One region of the Brevundimonas sp. GW821-FHT10A07 genome, then DNA from elsewhere that is predicted to be linked to it. Evidence: riboswitches for the same ligand, from Rfam matches in the RefSeq annotation. Region 1 holds a riboswitch; the other holds the start of a gene.

Region 1 (4,416 bases):
AGCCATGGCGGGATCCCCGCTGACAGCCCGTCGACCCGCGCCTTTCGCGAGGCGAACGCGCAAATGCATCGCGACATGAGCGTCGACTACACGGGCGACGCCGATATCGATTTCCTGCGCGCCATGATCGCCAATCAGGAGGGGGCCCTCGCCATGGCGCGGATCGCCGTTGAGCATGGCGAAGCGCCGGAGGTCCGCAGTCTCGCCGAAGAGATCATTGCGGGCCGGGATGTCGAGATCGTGCGCATGAACGTCATGCTCGCGCGCCACGAGGATGCTCCGGTCACGGGCGGAAAGCGCTGACGCCGTGGCAGGCAAGCGTTCCGCTATCCGAAGCCGCGAGCTCCGTTGGCGTGAAGGTCGCTATGGCAAGCGGCGGCGCGTTCGTCCTCAGAGGCGGCCCGCGGAGCCGCAGCCCGTGCGTGACGCCGTGGTGGCCGTCGCCGTCGGTCTGGTGGCCGCCGGCGTTGCCCTGTCTATCGCGTTCGGCCTGTTGGGGGCGTACCGGATGCCGCTCCATTACGGCTACGGTCTGGTCCTTGGAATCATCATCGTCGGCGGTGCGTTGGCTGGGCCTCGCGATCGCACCGGCTGGATGATCACGGGGGCGATCGCTCTCGCCTGGCTGCTGGGGACCGGTTACCTCTATTCCGTGCGCGACCAGATCCACCTCCGCCCCGAAGGGCATCATGGAAGGACCACCGTCGTCTTCGAACCGGGACCGGGCTGAGCGCCGGGCGAGGTCAACATCGGCGGGCATTCCGGGGCCTGGCCGGTTTCAGCGCAGGCGGCCGGCGCGAGCCGTCTGGCGCCACTCGACGCAAGGGCGGATCGTTACACACGAGCATCCGGATGTTCTGACGTTCACTCGCGAGGGCTGCGTCGGGCGGCCGAACCGGGTCAGCGGCACTCCACGGTGAGATGTCCGAGTTCGTGAACCGGCCGCAGCCGGGTTCGTATGGTTTCGCTGTCAACCGCTCCGGTGACGCTGACGATAGCGGCGTGAGCCTCGGGCCCGACCCGCCAGACGTGCAGGTCGGTGATCCGGGCATCGCCCGGTCCCTCCACGCAGTCCCGCACCTCGGCCTCGAGGGTGCTGTCCGTCGTGTCGAGCAGGACCGCGGCGGTGTCGCGCATCAGCGACCATGACCATCGTGCGATGACGATGGCGCCGACGACGCCCATCAACGGATCCAGCCAGACCCAGCCGAGGTAGCGCCCCGCCACCAGGGCGACGATGGCCAGCACCGACGTCAGGGCGTCGGCCAGGACGTGGAAATAGGCTGAGCGCAGGTTGTTGTCGCGATGGGCGCTGTGCCCGGAGTGATGATCATCATGGTGATCGTCATCATGGTCATGACCATGGTGGCCGTGGTCGTGATGGCCATGATGATGATGATGACCGCCCCCGGCCAGCAGCAGGGCGCTGACCAGGTTGACCCCCAGACCGAGAACGGCGACGAGCGTGGCCTGACCGAAGGCGACCGAGCGCGGATCGAACAGGCGCGCGATGGACTCTCCGGCGATCCCGAGCGCGACGATGCCCAGCACCAAGGCCGAGGCGAAGCCGGCGAGGTCGCCCACCTTGCCGGTCCCGAAGCTGAAGCGCCGGTTGGCCGAATGGCGCTTGGCATAGGCATAGGCCCCGGCCGCCACGGCCAGGGCGCCGGCATGGGTGGCCATGTGGAAACCGTCGGCCAGCAGGGCCATCGAGCCATAGACCATGCCGGCGATGATCTCCCCGACCATCATGACGGCGGTCAGGCCGACGACCCACAACGTCCGCCGCGCACTCTCATCGTGCGACCGGCTGAGGAAATGATGATCGTGGGTCAGATAGTCGAACTCGGTCGGGTTCATGTCGCGGGTCTTCACCTGGAATAGCGGCGGATGAGGAGGCTCAGTTCGTCAGCGCCGTTTTGGCGATCCGCCTCGCTCAGCCCGGGATCGGCGACGTGGTGACGAAGATGATCTTCGATCAGCTCTTCCAGCAATCCGCTCATGGCGCCGCGGGCGGCGGCGGCCTGCTGCAGGATTTGCGAACAGCCGGCCTCCGCCTCGATCGCGCGCTCGATCGCGCCGAGCTGGCCGGCGATGCGGCGGACGCGGGCGACGAGCTTCTCCTTGTTGGTGGAGGTGTGGGCCATGGGTACTCCCCTATAGTATCTTGCCGGAACGCGCGAGGGTGGTTAGAAGGCGCTTCCTGTTGGGGAGTAGCTTCCGGCATCTGATCGCCGGGGTCGGATCAACACACTCGCGTTTCGACGCGTGGTCCGACCAGCGGAACCACCGCCTGGCGAGACCAGCGCGTCCCACCACCGCACCGGCCGGGGAGGGAAGCGCTGTTCGTCGCCCGGTGGATGCCCGTCATGACTCCCCTTGCCATCGCTGTCCTGTCACTCAGCATGTCCACCGATGCTTTCGCAGCGGCGGTCGGTCGCGGCGCGTCGCACCGTCCGACCCTGCCCGGCGCGGTCAAGGCGGGTCTGGTGTTCGGTGTCATCGAAGCCATCACGCCCTTGATCGGCTGGGGGCTCGGCATGGTCGCCGCGGGTCTGGTCGAGAAGATCGATCACTGGATCGCCTTCGGCCTGCTGGCCGCCGTGGGCGGCAGGATGATCCGGGAAGCGACCCGTTTCCGACCGGGGGATGCGTGCGACGAGCCGCGCCGTTCCGGACCCTGGGGGCTGATCGTGACGGCGGTCGGGACCAGTATCGACGCCGCTGCCGTCGGGGTCGGCCTGGCCTTCATCGGGGCCAATATCTGGATCATCGCCGCCTCGATCGGGCTCACGACCTTCCTGCTCGCGACCATCGGCATGGTGGTCGGTCGTATGGTCGGCCGGCGCTTTGGCAAGGCGGTTGAGCTGTTAGGGGGTCTCGCCCTCGTCACGCTCGGCCTGACCATCCTGCTCGAGCACCTGGGCGTCCTCGGCGCCTAGGCGGCCTCCGGCCCGGGCTTCGCGCCCGGGCGGAGCCGGAGTTCGCGAGGGAATGGGTCTGGCGCGGATGTCGTCGGGCAACAGCGCGTCCATGACATAGAAGCCGTACCCCGCCAGTTCCCTGGCGACGCGGGCGATCTCATCCTGTCGACGCCCTGAGAGGTCGGTCTCAATGTCCGTCGGCTTGATCACGACAGCCCTCCTGCCCGAGCATCGGAGAGACGCCGTCGGGGAGGTTGCCGCAACTCAACAAGCTGTCATCGTCCCCCGTAGTGGAGGCCGCGGACCTGTCAGGCCGAAACACTGGCGCTCGGTCGACAACCACACCCTTTCGGTCCACGGCCCTTGCAAAGAGCAGATCCAGGGGAGGCGGATCAGTGGGGACGACAGGCCCGCCGGTCCGGCGGGCGAGCGCGCGGTCGGCACCGGCAGCCTGGGCCACGCGCGTTTTGAGACCGAGATGACCTGGACGGCACGAAGGACCGGTCCCAGGCAAGACAAGGACGCGCGAGAGCGACGGGAAGTGGCGTTCCCCGAAGGCCGTGACATCAGCTGCGCGATTGAGGAATGAACCCAGGGCAGCCGGGCCTTTCGACGGATCATTCGACGACGCGGGCGTGGGTAACTCCCGATCGAAGATCCTGATCAGCGCTCAGTGTAGGCGGGTAGGTCGGGTGCCGTGGAGGGTGTGGGATTGCGTTCGAGGTCGGCGATGAGCGCGTCCATCTCGGCGATCTCACGCTTTTGCGCCTCGATGATGCCGTCGGCGAGTTCGCGCACCCGCGGGTCGCGGATATGGGCGCGTTCACTCGTCAGGATGGCGATCGAGTGATGCGGGATCATCGCGCGCATATAGTCGACGTCGTTGACCGTCTCCTGACTGCGGACGAGCCAGAGCGATCCGGCGAACACCAGGACGGCTGCGCCGATGATGGCCAGGTTCAGACGCTTGTCCGTGTACATCTTGAGCATGAAGAGCAGCATGATGACGGCCATGACCGCGCCCATCACCAGCGCCATCCAGGCCCGGGTCTCGCTGAACCGTGCGTGGTCCAGCTGGTAGGTGTTCAGATACATCAATCCGAACATGACGAGTGTGGATGTCGCGATCATCGCGCCGAAGCGCAAATAGGTCTTGGTGTTCATGACAAACCTCCGTTCCTTCAAGTCCGGCCGAAACGGGTCGTAATCCCGAGGGTTGCCGGGGTGGAAAAAGATCGGCCGGACGGACGAATTCAACGACTGTCGGTGAGGGAATTCGACCTCGAAGACGTAATGCACCTGTCGTTCCGGGTCGCGCTGACTCGCCAGGTCAGAGACGAGGGTGCACGAGGCGCACCCGGCGAAAGGGCGTCAGACGGTCCCGCACGGGGGAGGTGTCCGGCCTTCGAAGCGTCGCCGGATCCAGCGGCGACCAGGTTTTTCCACACCCAGATGCAGCGCGGCGGCGGCGGCGACGGTGACCACGAACAGG
Region 2 (4,416 bases), on a different contig from region 1:
CCAGGCCTATGACCACAAGGACGCGGCCGGCTTCATCAAGCTGAATGCGCTGCGCCTGCGGGTGCTGGCCAAGCGCGACGCGCGCAAGGCCTAGCGCCAGACCCGCCCGAGGCAAGCCGATGACCGTCAAGGACCGTCTCAGGATCCACGAGACCCGGCTTCTCTCGGACAACTGGTATGTGCTGAAGACGACCCGGTTCGACTGGAAACGGCGCGACGGACGCTGGCAGACCCAGGAGCGGGAACATTACGACCGGGGCAATGGGGCGGTGCTGCTGCCCTATAATCCGGCGGCGCGCACCGTGCTGCTGGTGCGGCAGTTCCGGTTGCCGGCCTATCTGAACGGTTACGACGACCTGCTGATCGAGGCGGCGGCCGGCCTGCTGGACGACGCCGAGCCCGAGGTGCGGATCCGCGCCGAGGTCGAGGAGGAGCTGGGTTATCGTCTCGGCGCGGTCCGCAAGGTGTTCGAGGCGTTCATGAGCCCCGGCTCCGTCACCGAAATCCTGCACTTCTTCGTCGCCGAGTACGATCCGTCGATGAAGATCGGCGACGGCGGCGGTCATCCGGACGAGGGCGAGGACATCGAGGTGCTGGAGCCCACGCTGGACGAGGCCCTGGCCATGATCGCCGACGGCCGCATCCGCGACGCCAAGACCATCATGCTGTTGCAGCATCTGGCTTTGACGCTGCGGGCGTAGGCGCGCCGTTCCGGCCTAGTCGGCGATCTCCGACCGGGCGATCCTGAGGATCGCCCGGCTGCGGTCGTCCGTGACCCAGATCGATCCGTCGGCGGCGACCGCCAGAACCACCGGCGAGCCGCGCGGCTGGCGACCCGCGACCGCGTCCCAACCCGGCGTCAGCACCTTGCCGCGCACGCTGGGCGCCCCGGCCGGATAGGGCAGGGCGCCGCGCGGGTAGATGGCGTAACGTCCGCCGATGTCGGTCAGAGGGCGGCCTTGCGCGTCGGTCTCGGCCGCCACGATCCGTCCAGCGGCGCGACGATAGCCGTGCCAGCTCATCAACAGCCGGCCGCGCAGTTCGGGGAACATCGCCCCTTGGTAATAGATCAGGTCCAGCGGCGCGGCGTGCGGCGGCAAGAGGGCGACCGGCCGGTCGCGCCGGTCGCAGCGGGCCTGGGCCGCGCTCCAGCCCGGCAGGGGCGTCGTCAGGTCCACGCAATAGGGCCAGCCGTAATGGCCGCCCTGACGCAGGACGTTGATCTCGTCATACGGATGGTCGGGCGTGGTCAGATCGACGGAGTTCTCGCCCTGAAGGATCGTGCCCGACCGATGCCGCACCAGGGCGATGGAGTTGCGCAGGCCCGAGGCGAAGACGGTGCTGTCCTGCGCCCACCGGCCGTCGCCCAGATAGGCGTGGCGGCGCACCTGGGCGGTTCGGGCGCTTTCGGCGCAGGCGCCCTTGGCGTCAGTGCGCGGCCGACCCCGCGCGTCCAGGCAACGGTCGCTGGGCGCCCCGACATTGACCAGCAGAGCGCCGTCGCCGTCGAAGACGAAGCTGGACAGGGGGTGGCGATTGTCGTGCAGCCGGTTGTCCGGCAGGTCGCCGATCACGGTCCGCACCGTCGCCGCCGGATCGGCCGCATCGGGGTCCAGGGTCAGGATGCGGTTCATCTCGGACACATAGATCCGTCCGTTCGGGCCCCGCGCTACCGTGTGCGGCATGGACAGCCCCTGGGCGAGCCTGCGCCAGCGCGCCGTCCCGTCGGCGCCGAACGACAGCCGCCAGACGGCGCCGCGTCCCGCCTCCCACCCGCCCAGGTCGGTGACGAGCCAGTCTCCGCCGGGCAGGGGCAGCAGGCCGCGCGGCATGCGGGGTCCGTCAGTCCCCGCGCCCTGCCAGATCAGGCCCAGGCAATAGCCCGGCGCCATCCGCACCGTGGTCGCGGGCCGCCCGCCGCAGTCGCCGTCCACGGCATAGGCGCGCGAGGCGGCTTTGGCGCCGGCCGGAAGGCTGAGCAGGGCGAGCGCGAGGAGCGTAAGCAGGGGGCGGATGTGACGGCGCATGGCTTCTTGGTAAGGCCAGGCCGGACAGATTGCGAGCCTCGGGCGGGGCTTCCTATGTGGCGAACAGGATCCACAACCCCGTCGCGGCGAAACCCACAGCGGCGGCCAGGCGGATCCATTTCAGGGGCAAGGTCTTCGCCGCCTTTTCCCCCAGCAGGACGGCGGGGCCGTTGACCAGCATCATGCCCAGGGTCGATCCGGCCACGACCAGCGGCAGGTTCTCGAACCGGGCGGCGAGCATGGCGGTGGCGACCTGGGTCTTGTCGCCCATCTCAATCAGGAAGAAGGCCGAGGCGGTGGTCCAGAAGATGGCCCAGAAGCCGCGCTGAACCTCGCCCTTCTGTTCGTCCAAGGTATCGGGGATCAGGGCCCAGGCGGCGAAGCCCAGGAAGGCGACGCCGACGATCCAGCGCATCCAGTCGCCGGTGATGAAATGGGCCAGAACCGTGCCGGCCAGGGCCGCGAAGGCGTGGTTCAGCAGGGTGGCGGCGAGAATGCCCAGGATGATGGGCGTGGGCCGTCGCCAGGTCGCCGCCATGACGATGGACAACAACATGGTCTTGTCCCCGATCTCCGCGATGGAGACCAGGCCGGTCGAGATCAGAAAGGCTTCCAAGAAGGAACCTGTGTGCGCGGGAGCCTCGGCGGACGGACCTGTGGCGTTCGCAGCCGGGCCCCGCGTGGACATCCCTGCGAAAGCCGCCGGTCTTGCCGTGATCCGGACCCCAAGAGGGTCCCGGACCGTTCCCGCGCCATCCTCTCCGGGAGAGGAAGCATGTTGACGCGAGCCCCGCTGATTGTTGCGGGCGGCTACTCCCCGATGACGGGCCGGGGTTTAGGACGCGCCGCCGGAAATGAAAAGTCGATAACGACTCGCAAGATTTGCCTCAGATCAGACCCTGCCGCCCAGCCTCGGCCGTCAGGTCGTCGCGGAACTCGGGCGCGGCCAGGGCGATCAGGGCGCGGGCCCGCTCGCTGGTCGACTTGCCTTTCAGGTTGGTCCAGCCGTGTTCGGTGACGATGATGTGGACGTCGTTCCGGGGCGTGGTGACCGGGCCGTCCAGCCGGGCGACGATGCGCGAACAGGTCCCCCTGGCCGCCGTCGCATGGCAGGCGATGATCGACTTGCCGCCCTCGGACCCATAGGCGCCGCGTACGAAGTCCAGCTGTCCGCCCGAGGCGGTGAACTGGCGGCCGTTCAGGAACTCTGAACAGCAGGCGCCGCTCAGGTCGATCTGAAGCGTGGCGTTGACCGAGACCATCTTCGCATTGTGGGCGATCACCGCCGGGTCGTTCACATAGGAGACGGGATGGGCCTCAAGCCCGCGGTTGCCGTCCAGGAAGTCATAGGTGTTCTGGTCGCCCATCGAGAAGGCGAAGACCCCGACCCCGGGGTGCAGGGTCTTGCGGGCGTGGTTGGCGACGCCGGCCTGCATCAGTTCGACCAGGCCCGGCGTCAGCATTTCTGTATGGACCCCCAGGTCGCGGTGGTCCTTCAGGGCGTCGCAGACGGCGTTGGGCAGGGCGCCGATCCCCATCTGCAGCGTCGCCCCGTCCTCGACCAGATCGGCGATGATCCGGCCGATGGCGAGGTCGGCCGGCTGGGGCTCGGCCCTGGGCACGACCAGCAGGGGGGCGGCGTGTTCCACGATCCCGGCGATCCTGGAGACATGGACGGTGCAGTCGCCGAACACGCGCGGCATGTGCGGATTGACTTCGACCACGATGGTCCGGGCCGTTTCCGACACCGGCTTGGCGTAGTCCGTGTTGGTCCCGAAGGAGAAGAATCCGTCCGCATCCATCGGCGAGACGGTGCAGACCAGCGCATCCACCCCGACTTCGTCGCACAGCAGGCGCGGCGACTGCTGGAAGCCGGTCGGGATGAACTGCACCGGATTGGGCCGCCCCTCCTCGAAGGCGCGCTGCTCCAGCCGGCGTTCGACGGCGCTGTGGAACAGGCTCCACGGCCGGATCCGGTCCATCAACTCGTAGCGCAGCACCGTCTCGCCGGCGATGGCGGTGGAGAGCAGATAATAGAGGTTCACATCCTCGACCTCGCCGCGCTCGGCCCGTTCGGCCAGGGCCTTCAGCAGGGCCGGGGGCTGGGACACGCCCAGGCCCATGGCGACCTTGGCGCCCGACCGGATCAGGGCCGCAGCCTGGTCCGGTGTTTTCAGCCGTTCGGCATAGAGGGCGGCGTGGTCCATGGCGTATCTCCCGTCTGCGCGCCGCTCTGTTCAGATCGAGGCGGCGTCTCAAGACAGACTATCCTGCGTCCGACGCCAAGGCGGGGCTAGACTTTGGTCGGATCGTCCCCGGTTTCAGGCTCCATCGGCGACGGCTCGTCCTGCAGGGGCGCCTGATGACGCTTCTGCCAGCGCGCAATCCC

Evidence for each region. Region 1 has a riboswitch for manganese ahead of AC07NC_RS15900 (manganese efflux pump MntP). Riboswitches for the same ligand answer to the same signal wherever they lie in the genome.
Region 2: it holds a riboswitch for manganese, as region 1 does, so the genes downstream of both, AC07NC_RS16845 (TMEM165/GDT1 family protein) here and AC07NC_RS15900 (manganese efflux pump MntP) in region 1, are expected to answer to the same signal.

Annotation. Positions count from the first base shown of each region.
Region 1 covers NZ_JBWKNX010000022.1:62,146-66,561, forward strand. The annotation lists gene AC07NC_RS15880 (DUF305 domain-containing protein) at 1-303, shown strand, start outside; gene AC07NC_RS15885 (hypothetical protein) at 419-730, shown strand; gene dmeF (CDF family Co(II)/Ni(II) efflux transporter DmeF) at 901-1,860, opposite strand; gene AC07NC_RS15895 (metal/formaldehyde-sensitive transcriptional repressor) at 1,872-2,147, opposite strand; yybP-ykoY riboswitch at 2,200-2,364, shown strand; gene AC07NC_RS15900 (manganese efflux pump MntP) at 2,370-2,942, shown strand; gene AC07NC_RS15905 (DUF305 domain-containing protein) at 3,588-4,088, opposite strand; gene AC07NC_RS15910 (acyltransferase family protein) at 4,296-4,416, opposite strand, start outside.
Region 2 covers NZ_JBWKNX010000026.1:10,501-14,916, reverse strand. The annotation lists gene AC07NC_RS16860 (argininosuccinate synthase) at 1-94, shown strand, start outside; gene AC07NC_RS16855 (GDP-mannose pyrophosphatase) at 120-701, shown strand; gene AC07NC_RS16850 (PQQ-dependent sugar dehydrogenase) at 717-2,027, opposite strand; gene AC07NC_RS16845 (TMEM165/GDT1 family protein) at 2,080-2,643, opposite strand; yybP-ykoY riboswitch at 2,743-2,859, opposite strand; gene AC07NC_RS16840 (acetyl-CoA hydrolase/transferase family protein) at 2,915-4,234, opposite strand; gene AC07NC_RS16835 (phosphatase PAP2 family protein) at 4,321-4,416, opposite strand, start outside.